One region of the Heyndrickxia sp. MSNUG genome, then DNA from elsewhere that is predicted to be linked to it. Evidence: riboswitches for the same ligand, from Rfam matches in the RefSeq annotation. Region 1 holds a riboswitch; the other holds the start of a gene.
What was found. A riboswitch is a leader RNA that binds a small molecule or an ion and turns the genes downstream of it on or off. The one in region 1 is predicted to bind lysine.
Positions count from the first base shown of each region.

Region 2: it holds a riboswitch for lysine, as region 1 does, so the genes downstream of both, AABM38_RS23805 (transporter substrate-binding domain-containing protein) here and AABM38_RS20780 (Na+/H+ antiporter NhaC family protein) in region 1, are expected to answer to the same signal.

Region 1 is NZ_CP150978.1:4,100,202-4,107,660, forward strand. It holds gene AABM38_RS20765 (M23 family metallopeptidase) at 1-860, shown strand, start outside; gene AABM38_RS20770 (methionine/alanine import family NSS transporter small subunit) at 890-997, opposite strand; gene AABM38_RS20775 (sodium-dependent transporter) at 997-2,502, opposite strand; gene AABM38_RS20780 (Na+/H+ antiporter NhaC family protein) at 2,738-4,324, opposite strand; lysine riboswitch at 4,649-4,829, opposite strand; gene yunB (sporulation protein YunB) at 4,895-5,653, opposite strand; gene AABM38_RS20790 (HD-GYP domain-containing protein) at 5,713-6,822, opposite strand; gene AABM38_RS20795 (YunC family protein) at 7,054-7,371, opposite strand.
Region 2 is NZ_CP150978.1:4,782,087-4,789,545, forward strand. It holds gene AABM38_RS23790 (NAD-dependent epimerase) at 1-867, shown strand, start outside; gene AABM38_RS23795 (amino acid ABC transporter ATP-binding protein) at 1,140-1,883, opposite strand; gene AABM38_RS23800 (amino acid ABC transporter permease) at 1,901-2,644, opposite strand; gene AABM38_RS23805 (transporter substrate-binding domain-containing protein) at 2,708-3,541, opposite strand; lysine riboswitch at 3,653-3,833, opposite strand; gene AABM38_RS23810 (YdeI/OmpD-associated family protein) at 4,035-4,700, opposite strand; gene AABM38_RS23815 (PDR/VanB family oxidoreductase) at 4,759-5,727, opposite strand; gene AABM38_RS23820 (dimethylamine monooxygenase subunit DmmA family protein) at 5,751-6,212, opposite strand; gene AABM38_RS23825 (heme-dependent oxidative N-demethylase family protein) at 6,209-7,159, opposite strand.

The DNA.
Region 1 (7,459 bases):
CCCATATCCCCTGGTACTATATTGCCGCAGTAGACCAGTATGAGCGAAATGTCCGCCAGGCACGAAAGGATTTGCCAAAGGCGGAGGGAATTGCCGGTGTTTATTTTAAACCTGAAGAATGGGCAGGATTGCTGAATCCCAACTTACAAGATAACAATCCAGTCTCCATTCAATTTTTCAATGGAATCGGTTTTGACGGCAATGGTGACGGCAAAGCAAGCATCAGTGACGACGAAGATGTACTGCAGGCATTTGCTCAATACCTCCTTCATTACGGGACGGATCAGGAAAACATTAAAATTGGTCTTTGGAATTACTATAAGCGTGATAAAACAGTGGGAATCATCATCGGAAAAGCTATGGTTTACAGACATTTTGGCAGACTTAATCTAGATACCCATTCGTTCCCGCTGCCTTTAAGGAGCAACCATAGCTATAACAACACCTGGGGCGATGCCCGCGGATGGGGGGGCAGAAGGATTCATGAAGGCACCGATATTTTTGCAGGCTATGGTGTCCCTGTTCGCGCGACAGGGTATGGAATCGTCGAGATGAAGGGCTGGAACAAATATGGCGGCTGGCGGGTCGGTATTCGTGACATCAACAACACCTACCATTATTTTGCCCATTTAAGCGGATTTACGAAGGATCTGAAGGTCGGCCAAATCGTTGAACCTGGAACGGTCATCGGCGGTGTAGGAAGCTCTGGATACGGACCTCCTGGAACGTCCGGGAAATTCCCTCCCCACCTGCACTATGGAATGTATAAGGATAACGGCTATACGGAATGGTCCTTTGATCCATACCCTCATTTGAAAATGTGGGCAAGACAGGAACGGGCAAGAATTAAGAAAAAATAAAAGGGCTGCCAATGGCAGCCCTCTTTAACCTAATTTGATTCTTTCCCTTTTTTTACAGCCACAGCTACACTTGCTGCTAGGCCGCCCCAAATAATTACCATACCAATAAGCATCATTGCAATAGCGCTGCCTGACATTATTGAGAAACCCCCTTAGAGGAAACTGAAATATCTTTATCCCACTTAATTGCCGCAAAGACGAATCCTAAGACGATTGCCCCGATGGCTACTCCCCATCCTGTGTATAGAAGGAAGCCAGTTGGATATCCTCCATAGTTTTCCTTGATGTTCGTAATGATGTTTTGAACCATCATGTAGCCTAATACGATAGGAGTGATCACACCCAGGCAAATTCTCCACCATGTACCTACCATTACATCTGAAATTTCGTTTGTATGCTTTTGAAGGTTCTTCAATTCTTTCATTACCCACGCAACAGCGACAACCTCTACAAGTCCTGCCAAAGCAACTCCGAATTGATTGATGAAATAGTCTGCTGAATCAAGGAAGTATAAACCGCCTTTAGTTGCGATCAGGATTGAGAATAAAGAAGATAATCCTCCGCCCACTAGAACGGCCTTTGTTCTGCTGACTTTGAACTTTTCCTGTACACCAGCAACAAAAGTTTCCACGATCGAAATTAATGATGTCAATCCTGCTAGAACTAGACATGTAAAGAACAAGAAGCCAAATAGTCCATTAAATGCTGGGAACTCACTGATAATCTGCGGGAAGACAACAAATGCCAATCCTACACCGCCAGCTACAACTTCGCTTACAGGCACTCCTGCCTGCTGAGCCATGAATCCTAATGCTGCGAATACACCAATACCAGCTAAAAGCTCAAAGCCAGAGTTTGCAAAACCAGTGATAAATGCACTGTTTGTTAAATCTGTTTTCTTAGGAAGATAGCTTGAATAAGTAATCATAATAGCAAAACCGATTGATAAGCTGAAGAAAATCTGACCATAAGCAGCAACCCATACCTTAGGGTCAGCAATCGTATCCCAATTCGGCTTGAAGAAAGCATCAAGTCCCTGAGCAGCACCATCAAGAGTCAAGGCTCTGACAACGATGACCATGAAAAGAACTACAAGTGTTGGGATCATGATTTTGTTTGCCACTTCAATCCCTTTTTTAATCCCTTTCAAAAGAACAAAGAATGTAATTCCCCACACAAGAACCATAGGCCAAAATACTCCTGGGACAATCCCGCCTACATCCCCTGCTTTGTCAGCCAGCTTCAGGTAGCTGCCGAAAAGGAAACCCTCAGAATCTTTTCCCCATTTCTCTCCGAATGAGAAGAATGCATATGAACCTGACCATGCAATGATAGCGGCATAATAAGTTGAGATGACAAAAGAAACAGCAACCTGCCACCAGCCAAGCCATTCCCATTTCTTATTCATACGTGCGAAAGACAATGGTGAAGATCCTCTATACTTATGCCCGATTGTAAATTCAAGAATCAGCAACGGAATGCCTGCTGTCAGCAAAGCGAATAAATAAGGAATAAAGAAGGCTCCTCCTCCATTCTCATACGCTACTGCGGGAAAGCGCCAAATATTTCCCAACCCTACTGCAGAACCAATTGCTGCAAGAATAAATCCCGACCTGGTTCCCCACTGTGGACGATTTTCCATTATAAATCCCCCTCCCTTTCTAATTCCATGGAAAATGAATTAGAAAGTTTTATATTTTCTGATTATTTAGTCTAAAAATAGTATAGCTAGTTTTTAATTGCTTGTCAAAATATTATTTTGATAATAATAAATTTTTAGCAAATAATATTTTCCCAACTACGTGAAATACACATTAAGGTATGGACCTTTTTCCATTTATTGAAAAAAGCTGTCTGATCATCAGACAGCTTAAAAGTTATTCTGCAAGATTTTCTTTTAATGTTTTTTCTTCCTGCGGTTTGCTTCCAAAGATGAATGCGAAGGCAGCCAGCAGGATTACCACCACTGCAAGTGCAGCAATAGTGCTGCCAGTGAATCCAATGACAAGGAATCCAACAGCCGAGATTGCCGCCGTAATCAGCGCATATGGCAGCTGAGTCATGACATGGTCCATATGATTTGATCCAGCACCCGTAGATGAGAGAATCGTTGTATCGGAAATCGGTGAACAGTGGTCCCCAAATACTGCTCCAGCTAATACTGCCGCCAATGCAGGCAGAAGCATGCTAATATCAGATGCCGCTGCAATGTCCCCAGCGATTGGAAGCAGGATTCCAAATGACCCCCAAGAGGTTCCTGTTGAGAATGCCATGATTCCAGCGACTAAGAACAGAAGGAAAGGCAGGAAAGAAACATTCATATTTGAGCTTTCCACAATTCCAGAAAGATATTTTCCTGTTTCAAGTCTTCCGATTAAATCAACAATTACCCAGGCAAAAAGTAAAATATAGATCGCTGGAAGCATTGATTTGATACCCTCTAGCAATCCTTTACCAAATACATTTGCATTCACGCCTTTTAACATTACAGCTTGTCTTACAAAAAGAATCAAGGCGACAGCAAGTCCGAGCAAGCCACCTGTAACAAGAGATTTTGTTACATCTGTATTTTCAAGAATTTTAAAGATTGTCGCTTTGCCTTCAACTGCGCTTAAGCCTGTCCACATCATTGTACCGATTGTCCCAACAACAAGTGCCGCAATGGGCCATACTAGATCCCCAACTGTTCCAGTGGTACTGGTAGGAAGGTCATCTTTTAATTCACCTGGTACCGGTTTACTTTGATTAACTACAATCCCCTCATCAAAAGCACGTTGCTCATGGACCTTCATTGGCCCAATTTCAACATTGCGAAGCGCCACAATAAAGACCATAATAAGTGCAGCTAAAGCGTAAAAATTCATTGGAACGATCTGCATGAATGCCGAAAATGCACTGTATTCCTTAACACCGTGAGCAGCAAGTATTGTGCCAATCAAAGCAATGATATAGGCGCCCCAGCTGGATATAGGTGAAATGACACACATAGGAGCAGATGTCGAATCGATAATGTACGCAAGCTTTGCCCGTGATACCTTTTGGCGGTCAGTAATTGGACGAGTGATTTGTCCTACAGCCAGTGCATTGAAGTAATCATCGATAAAAATAATAATACCTAGAAATGCACCCACAAGCTGTGCGCCAACTCTTGTTTTAACACGCTTCATCGCCCATTCGCCAAATGCACGGCTTCCACCGGAAATAGAAATGAATGCAGTAATAATACCTAATAGCAAAAGGAACAGGATGATATATAAACTGTAAGTGTTCAGCTCTCCATCAGCGATGAAAATCCCTTTTATGGCATCTCCGATGATCGATAATGTTTCGCCAATTTTGAATTCAGCAAGCAGTAACGCTGCAGCCACTATGCCTGTCCCTAATGACAACAGCACCCGTCTTGTGATGACTACCATTAAAATTGCCAACAATGGCGGCAATAATGAATATATTGTGTTCTCCATTTTTTCTCCTCCTTGTTTTTGACAGGGGGAAACTGTTTCCATGAAAAGAGCTACAAGTCCATAAATACAAGGCTCTGTTAAAGCTGAATGTTGATTTTTAATACCCTGTTGATTGTAGTGGAAGGCGCGTAGACTCCTGCGGGCGCAGCTGGTCAGATGAGACCCCGCAGGAGCGAAGCGACGAGGAGGCTCAGCGCCAGCCCCGCGGAAAGCGAAGCGCCTGGAACGGAAATCAACAGCCTTGTTTAACAGAGCCAAATACAAAAAAGAGCAACGATAGAGAAAATCCTATCGTTACTCTTTAAAGCAACTAGTTTCTCCATCACGATCTGTAGCTCCCCATTATGAGATATCCCCATAATGACAGTGATACTCTTGTTCAAAGTACCCCCAGCAAAATAAATGTGACTCATTTAGATTGCTTCGGCAAAACTCCCTTTTAGCTGTGGTCAACGTTGTCATCCTCACACAGCCTACTAATTAATTTTGCTCCTCTACCCCACCGGAATGATAAGGTTATTATTCAATTGATTTCATAGTATAACAATATCGTTATCGTGACAACCATTTTTATTCGCCAGGTAATTCAATTGAAGGTGAAGAATCACCGCCGCCATTATAGAATTGAGGAACTTTTCCAGGATAGTAAAAGCTTCCAATTGGAATATCTTCCTGAACAGTCGCTATTTTCGTTGCAAACGGGATAATTATTTGGACATTTACTTTAACCCTAACAGAAACATTCACGAGTGAGTTATTGATTCCATGTTCTTCTGTTTCCCACACAATATCCGACGTTACATCACCAATAGCATTGAATTTCACTGGTATCATTGGCCCCATATTCCCTAAAAGCGCATTATTGGTGGCTTGCCCTAAAGGCACATAATAAATGATTCCTTCTTTCTTTTCCTCTTCATCCGTGACAATTTCAATATCCGAGAGCATTTCAAGCGATGCGAGATTCCCTCGTTCGGCTTCCTTCAAATTCATTTGCACAAGGTTAGTCGTTTCTGCTTTTACACGATTAATGATCTCAGTATTGAATTTCACTACTGTAGAAGACCCTCCATCTACCGGCACAAACTCTATCACCTTATCAATATCCATACCATTGGCGATTTTCTTATTGATCGCCTTATTAATTACAAGCGTGGCGATTTTTCTTGTTTGAGATTCGGCATAGCTCATCAGCGTAGGCTCGATCCCCTTATCTATAATCCACAGTCCCGCTGCTGTTGAAAAGGAAAAAAAGACGAATGTCAGCAGGAACACATACCTGAAAGGCAAAGGTCCTTTCCGAGGCAGCCGCCGGCCGAATTTTGGCAAAACAAATCCCCCCTCTAAAGCTATATGTATGCTTTAAAGGGGGGAACTAGCCTTAAAATCTAATAATTGTTGGCATACTCATACTTTAGGATTGTGTCACAGCTTACAATCATCAACGATAAATTCGTCTTCAAATTGATTTCGTAAGGCGCGACCCGCAAGCCGTTTTCCTCCAGGATCCTGACAACCGGCCGTTCGCTCAGCCCTGGATTCTGGGCAGCGACTACCCCTTTCCGTCCATCACTTAAAAGAACTGTCAAGCCAATAGGATAGATAGCTACAGCTCTGCGGAAAGCATCGACCACCTTCGGGTCAAAAAGGGTGCCTGAACCCGAATAAAGGATTTCCAGACCTTCATGCGGCAGCATAGCGGGCCTGTACACTCGGTTTGACGTGACAGCATCAAAGACATCCGCCACCCCAAGAATCCGTCCAAACAGGTGAATCTCATCGCCTTTTAAGCCGCGAGGATAACCTGAACCATTCATGCGCTCGTGATGCTGGAAGGCACAATGAGCAACAATTAATGGAACAGTTGGGATATTCCGCAGCAGCTGGAATCCATCCTCGGCATGTGCCTTGATAATCTGGAATTCTTCCCCTGTCAGCCGTCCAGGTTTTGTCAGCACTTCTTCAGGCACCTTCATTTTTCCTACATCATGCAAAATAGCTCCAAGTCCAAGCTGCTCCAGTTCCTTTGGAGTTAGTTTCATTTCAATTCCGATTGCCAGGGCATATAGCGTTACATTTAGCGAGTGCGAAAATATATAGTGATCGTGCATGAAAACATCTGAAAGCATATTGAGCAGTTCCCTGCTGCTTTGAAGTTCATCTAGCAAAATACTAATCAATTTTTTGAACTTTTTTGCCGATTTTTCAAGCACAAAGGAATGCGAAATCGTTGTATCATTTTGAATTTGCTTAAACGACTCTCCAATCGATTTGATGGCATTCACACGCAATTCATCAGAAATCGAATTTGAAAGGAGAAGATCGTCAGTATCAGGATCCTTTATATATAGAAAATCAATACCAAATTCCATTAACCGGTTAAGGATTTTCCTCTCAAGCCGCGCTCCCACGTTTAAAAGAATCTGCCCCTGGTCATTATAAATGGCTTTTCCAAGTAAAGCTCCTTCATTCACTGAAGTGGTGGCTACCAGTCTCATGTCAATTCCCACTTTATCGGTTTGTTTTTGGCTTTTTCGAAATAGGTGCTTTGCCACGAGGTTTACGAAAAAGACCTTAGCGTTCAGCAAGAAAATATTACATAATACGACAATTATTTCTTACATTTTAACACATCTATTTATCGATTGGTTATGGTATTATGAATATTTTTACATTGGGAAAATAATCGGAAGAATGGGATCTCCTTCAATTCAAAGCAAAAAGACAGCCTAATCAGGCTGTCTTTCATTCATAAGCAGCAAAGCTTCCTTGCCGACCATGCCCTTTATTGCCCCCGTGTTCTCAGCTTCGAATGTAACTGACTCTAATGGTGCTTCAAGCAACTCTTCAATTGTTTTAACACCAACGGCTCTGCCGGCAATGACTTTCCTGCTCTTAAGCTTTTCATTCAGAAGCGCGACATCAAGAGCGCCGCACATAATATAGCCGTGATCTCCTGTAACTACAAGCAGATTGGTTTTAGGCAATCTGACGGTTATGCATAAAAAAGTTCTGCCTTCTATTTCAATCGGTGACATTTCGATCATGAACACACTCTCCTTCCATCCATCCAATAACACTCTATGAAGGGAAGGGAAAAAGCGTGATATTTTGATTAAAGATTGATGTTCACAT
Region 2 (7,459 bases), 680 kb from region 1:
TTAGAAGAACACGCCAATTTCAAGTTCTTTAAAATAGATTTGGCAAACAAAGAAGAATTACATTCCATTTTTCACACTCACACAATTGAGGTCGTGATCAACTTAGCCGCTCAAGCTGGAGTTCGTTATAGCCTTAACAATCCACATTCCTATGTTCATTCAAATTTGTTGGGATTTTTAAATATTTTAGAGGCATGCAGATATTATCCAGTAAACCACCTGATTTATGCCTCATCAAGCTCCGTCTATGGTGCAAACTCTAAAATCCCCTTCTCAGCCAATGACTCTGCTGATCACCCTGTAAGCATTTATGCTGCTTCTAAAAAAGCAAACGAATTAATGGCACATACCTATAGCCACTTATATGGAATTCCAACAACAGGACTTCGTTTCTTTACAGTGTATGGTTCTTGGGGAAGGCCAGATATGGCCTATTATTCATTTACTAAGGATATCTTTGAAGGCAACCCAATAAAAGTTTTTAATGATGGAGAGATGAGCAGGGACTTTACTTTTATTGATGATATCGTTGAAGGGATTGTCAGGCTGCTCCATCGTCCGCCAAAGCCAAATAAGGATTGGAATCGTGAAAATCCTAATCCCAGTTCTAGTTATGCTCCATATAAAATCTATAATATCGGCAACAATAACCCTGTGAAGCTGCTTGATTTTATTCGCATCCTCGAAGAAAAAATCGGTAAAAAGGCGAATAAGGTTTTTTTACCGATGCAGCCAGGCGATGTAAAGATGACCTATGCAGATATTACAGAATTGCAGAAGGATGCAGGCTTCTCTCCTTCCACACCATTAGAAACTGGTTTAGAGTTTTTTGTAGAATGGTACAAAAAATATCATCTGAACCAATAAATGCATCGAAAAAAGAGGCTTCTCAACAGGTCGTTCATACGATCCTCTTTGAGAAGCCTTTTCGTGTATTTTATATATTGGCTCTGTTAAACAAGGCTGTTGATTTTCGTTCCATGCGCTTCGCTTTCCGCGGGGCTGGCGCTGAGCCTCCTCGTCGCTTCGCTCCTGCGGGGTCTCATCTGACCAGCTGCGCCCGCAGGAGTCTTCGCGCCTTCCACTACAATCAACAGGGTTTAATATCAACATTCAACTTCAACAGAGCCTATATATTATTAATATACTTCAACAAAGGTACGTTTAAGAAACTCTCTCGTACGGTCTTGCTTAGGATTATTGAAGATTTGCTCAGGGCTTCCTTCCTCGGCAATAACTCCCTTATCCATGAACACGACACGGTCTGATACTTCCTTTGCAAATTCCATCTCATGGGTAACGATCAGCATCGTAAGACCTGATTCAGCAAGTTCCTTCATTACCTTTAGAACTTCTCCTACCATTTCCGGATCAAGAGCAGAAGTTGGTTCGTCAAACAACATGACATCTGGCTCCATCGAAAGTGCTCTGGCAATCGCCACACGTTGCTTTTGTCCTCCGGATAGCTGCTTTGGTTTTGCGTTAATATATCGATCCATCCCAACGACCTTAAGATATTTCATTGCTACCTTTTCAGCTTCATCCTTTGAACGTCCCAACACTTTGATCTGGCCCACTGTACAATTATTCAGGACATTATGGTTATTAAATAAGTTAAACTGCTGGAATACCATTCCTAAATGTCTGCGGTAGGTTGGGATATCATGCTTATCATCGAGGATATTCTCTCCATTATAGATGATCTGTCCTCCGCTTGGTTTTTCCAAAAGGTTGATACAGCGAAGAAGAGTTGATTTTCCTGATCCTGAAGAGCCGATTATACTTACGACTTCCCCTTTATTGACCGAAAAGTTGATGTCTTTTAAAACTTCATGTGTTCCAAAGGATTTGTTTAGATGTTGAATATCAATGACCTTTTCCATACTCTCTCCTCCTTCTTCTATAACTTATTTGCCGTCGGTGATTCCTCTCCGAGCATCATCGTGTAATTGTCCGGTCCTTCCAATTTGCGTTCCAAATAAAGCAGGATTCTTGTGACGATAAATGTCATGACAAAATAAAGTACACATGCTACAAAAAATGACTCAAAGTATCTAAAGTTGTTACCGGCAACTGATTTTGTTAAGAAATACAATTCTGATACGGATATAACGTTAAGGACGGATGTATCTTTGATATTAATGACAAACTGATTGCCCGTCGCAGGCAAAATATTTCGAACGACCTGCGGCAATACGACGTTCATCATGGTTTGGAAATGATTCATGCCAATTGCCTGTGCAGCCTCGAATTGGCCTTTATCAACAGAAACAATTCCGCCTCGAACGATTTCTGCCATGTATGCTCCAGTATTGATTGATACGACAATGAGTGCTGCTGCCATTACGTCGATATCCACTCCAAATGCTAAGGCCGAACCATAATAAATGACCATAGCCTGAACAATCATTGGGGTACCGCGAAAGAATTCGATATAAACAGATAAAATGAAATTAATGACTCTTAGTACTATTTTTTTTATTCCGCGTTCTGGTACAGGAATGGTGCGAACCACTCCTGCTATAAGACCAATGATTGCACCTAAGATGGTTCCAATCAGAGAAATATATAGTGTGACACCTGCTCCGCGAAGGAACATAGGCCAGTTTTCCGAAATGATCTTTACGATCCACTCTAAGCTCATTTTTCTCCCCCTTTATACCATCATAAAACCGACTGTACGTATACAGCCGGTTTTACGTCATCCTTATTCTGCTGCAGGCTGGTTCTTAATCGCTTCATCCATGATTTTCGTTTGTTCTTCCTCAGAGATGCCTTTTAAGATTTCATTGATTTTTCCTGTTAACTTGCTGCCTTTTTCAAGACCTACGGCGATTGCAGTATCGTCCTCTGATGTTTTGAACCCATCCTTGAATTCAACCATTGCTAAGTTTTCGTTTGCGCCAGAAGCACTTACCGCTTCAGGGCGTTCTGAAACGTATCCATCAATGATTCCTGATTCAAGCGCAACCCTCATTGCCGGGAAGTTATCCATTGCCGTCGCTTTGGATACTCCTTCAATTTGATCGATTACTGAATAGTGGAATGTATTTAATTGAGCAGTGATTTTCGCACCTTTAAAATCCTGGATTGAAGTAGCCCCTTCGTACTTTCCGCCCTTTTTAACTACCATTACTAGATTTGATTTATAATAGTTATCCGAAAAATCGATTGTTTCTTTTCGTTCTGCAGTTGGTGACATACCTGCGATGATCGCATCAATTTTGCCTGAAGTTAAAGCTGGAACAAGGCCATCCCACTCCGTTTTAACAATCACTAATTCTTTGCCTAAACCATCTGCAATCTTTTTAGCGATTTCCACGTCATAACCGCCGGCATATTCTGATGTTCCAGCAATTTTGACACCGCCATTTGAATCGTCCTTCTGCGTCCAGTTAAATGGTGCATAACCAGCTTCAAGACCTACTTTGAATGTATTTTCATCAGATGAGCCAGACGCTTCATCCTTGCTTCCACACCCTGCCAATAGAATCATTGCTGAAAGCAGCAATACTAGAAATAATGATACTTGTTTTCTCATGTCCGTTTCTCCTCCTTGTTGTTTTTAGAGCTTTTTTTACAAACAAAAAGCGACCTGAGATAAACTCAGGTCGCACTATTTATAGATGCCCTAAATTCCTCTCTTTTCCCTAAATGAGATAGCACAACTCAATAAACTGGGTGTTTATTGAGACAGTCCTGCAGCTCTTAACTGCAGACCCAGCAAGTAATACTGAGAATATTACAAACTTCGGCGACATTTCCTTCTCCCTGGCATCATAGCTTCTCATGCTCCGCTAAGGACTGTTAAATATCGCGCCTCTACCTCACTAGTAAAAGTGAGGTGTAAATATTAAATTATATTAACTAGGCTACAATAAGCTGTTAATTCTGTCAATCTAGTTCTTTTTGAAAAACCAGAAGGATGCGATTCTACATGGCGAGTAAAATCAATGTGTTTTCCCCTGTTTAACCTACTGGAATCAAGCACTTCCGTATTACATTGGCCTCTCTATTACAGGATGCGTTTCCCATTATTTTCTACTATATAAATCCCGGCTCTTGAACCCTGCTCCAAGAATCATTTTCATTTCCTCTCGCCTTTTCGCTTTCGTTGCTTCTTGTTTTGCGCTGTATACAAAACGGGCCCAATCCTTGCGGTATCCTGGTGTGAGGGACTGGTAGAACGCAAGTAATGCTGGATTATCCAACAAATCTTTTTCTATTTCCGGAATCAGCTCAATGTAATCATCAACGCACTGACTCGCTTTACCAGAAGGCTGACTTTTTCTAGCTTCCTCTTTGAGGCCAACCACTGTAAAAGTATCATCCAATCCAACCATACGGGCGAATTTGATCGTGCTTGTCCCAATATAACCATTCTCATCAACGCCTATGCCAGGAAAAATCTCATCACGATGAATAAAGGTTGGGTATACTTTATTCCCTTTTTTAGGATAAGCTAAATAGATATACCCCTTTTTATTTAAACAATTATTCTTGATCACCGTATTTACGATCCTTTTAAAAGCTTCCAGATCAAGCACAAAAGCAAAAATCAGATCATACGATTGATTCTTGTTCAGCGCTGTATCATAACCTTCAAGTTCCGCTAAATAGTCCGAACCCTCTGGGACATTCAAGACTGCCGTTTTTTTATATTTTTGCAAGTTAAGTTTTTCTACAATTGTTTTCGCCATATTTTCCACCTTCTGCTTTAATCCTGAATACAGTAATTCCAGAATGTTAATCTAACCGTTACAAATCCAGCACTAACCTGCCATTCCCGCGCGATACACAACTAAGCATGGACTGTTTTGAACATTGCTGATCTTCCGTTAAAAAGGAATCGAAGTGAACAATCTGTCCTTCGACCACCTTGATTTCACAAGTCCCGCACCCGCCTGCACGGCAGGAGTATGGAACCTTGATCCCATTTTGAAGGAGCACTTCCAATAGTGAAGCATTTTCAGGAACCTCAAGCTGTTTTTTGCTTCTTTTTAGTATTGCCTGGAAAGCATTCTGTTCCTTCTTTGCCGGCGGAGCAAATCGTTCGACATGAATGTTGAACGACGGATAGCCATATGATTTTGCTGCGTTTGTGAAATCTTGAATCATGTTCTCGGGACCACAAAAATACACATGCGTCCCTATCCGATGATTCAAAAGCTGTGTTGGCAATAAACGTTTATTGCCCTCGCCATTTGAAAAATAAAAGTGGCATTGATCTGGATAGGTCTTGCTTAAGAATCCATAAAAAGCACACTGGTCCTTTGACTTCGCTGCATAATGCAGTTCGAAAGAAGAATTTTTTTCAGCCAGCTCTGCCATCATCGATAAAAAGGGAGTGATCCCAATCCCCGCTGCATAGAACACATTATGTTTTGCTTGAAAACTTAATGGAAAGTAATTCTTTGGGTAGCTTATGGGTAATACATCACCTATTTTAACATTTTGATGCCAGTAACGAGAGCCGCCAGTTGAGTCTTTAGCCAAGCGGACCGCTATTTCAAACATACTTGCCTCAGCATTTAGGTTAAAAATAGAATAATGCCTTTCCAATGTACCTGAAGAATGTGGCAAAAAGGTTGTTATATGCGAACCACCGCTAAAGGAAGGAAGCTGAGAGTAATCAAATGCTTGTAAGGTGAACCTTTTAATCGCGGAAGTCTCTTCTACAATATTTCTTACACGTACTTGTAATATTGGATTTCGACGCAAAACCATGCTCCTCCAGTTTGACCAAATGATTATTTTATAGAAGTATAGCCAAGATAGGCCTCAAGACGGCGGGAATAATGACTGGAAACCTCAAGGTCAACTGCACAATGAATACAGATGATATGCAGTTCATCTTCTACATCATTCACACCATGACATTTACAGCAAATTACCCTCGTACTTACAGGTCCCTGTACGTTCAATTGCATTTCATGATCAGAAAAGCCTGCTTCCAAGGCTAGATTTTTCAACCGGTTTATAAATTCCAACTCACCAGATACATATAAATACGTTCCCATTTTCTGCTGATTGAGCCAAAGCCTGAGGAAGGAATCGGATTCATGATCTATTACCATGAAATCAAAAGGGACTTTATTTTCGATTGCTTGTTGAACGGGAATATATAAAGGCTCTGCACTTTTTGAATCGGCACAGAATAAATATTTTCTTTTCCCCTTAGTAAATGAAAACTCCTTTTGTAACCCATTCATCTCTTTTTCATTTCCTCTTCCAAATAGTCAAGTACCTGATTCCGATACAATGAAATTCCTTTATAGTCAGCAATAAAGTCTGGGAGTTCATGGAGGATCGAATAAAATTGTTCTAGCCACGGAGTATGCCGAATGAACCTTTCTAAAGGCAGCATGTGTGAATGGATGGTAAATAAAATACCGTTGCTTTTTGGCAGACGGAAAAGCTTTTGAACCTCAACCCTTAAATGAACAAGTTCTCCGGCATTTTCCTTCGTCACCTGCTTCCTGGCCTGACCCCATTCTGAAAATGTTTCAAGTGAAGTATCTAGTCGGTTACCTGCCATGAGTGACCAGTTCTTCCTCCCCCAGGGAGTACCTGCCTCGATTCGCATTAAAAATTGCAGAATTCGATCATCCAGGTCATCAGTCCGAAAGCCGGGAATTGGTGCATGAATTTCTTTAAAAGACATACCCAGGTCAAAATACAAAGACCAATTTGCCGGAAAGCAAAGCTGACCAGCATCTAAAAACAGGTTGCCATCCCGCTGCATCATCAAGATCAAATCCTCTTGAACATGCCTGCCAATAAAATCTAAAGGCTCCATTCCAAGAGTTGAATTGTCTCCAAATGTAAAGGCGATCTTTTCTTTTGTCTGGACGTTGGAAAATAACCACTTATTATCTCTTTTTTGCAATGTGAATTTATCAGGATAAAAAGTAACTAGATGATCCAAAATCAAATCAACCACTTCCCATTGTGCATTCAAAGTGTGCGGTAACGAATGGCAGCATCGTTCAGGGTGCTGGGAAAGCAGCTCTCTTTTTAGGTTGATTTCTTTTAAATAGTCGTCTGTTAGCTCAATTGAATTCGGCGGATTTAATTGAGTGGCATTATTCGAGTATCGGTAGACATCACTATCCCCAAAAGGGTAAGGAAAAGAAGATACATCTTCATTTGTCGTCATAAATTCACCTGTTTTCAGAATTTTCTTTTACTTATACTATACAAAAAAATAGCTAAGATATCACTGAATAATCAATTACTGTTCTGAACACGGATTAGTGAATTCCAATACTCCTGACGATGCTAGTCCTAAATCCTGACAATCAGCAAAAAACGCACCAACTCATATGGTACGTTTAGGCTGTAGACAAACTCGGAAAATAAAGTTGGTCTACAGCTTTTATTTATTTAGTTGATCTATAAAACTAGTCTGTTGATTTCCGTTCCAGGCGCTTCGCTTTCCGCGGGGCTGGCGCTGAGC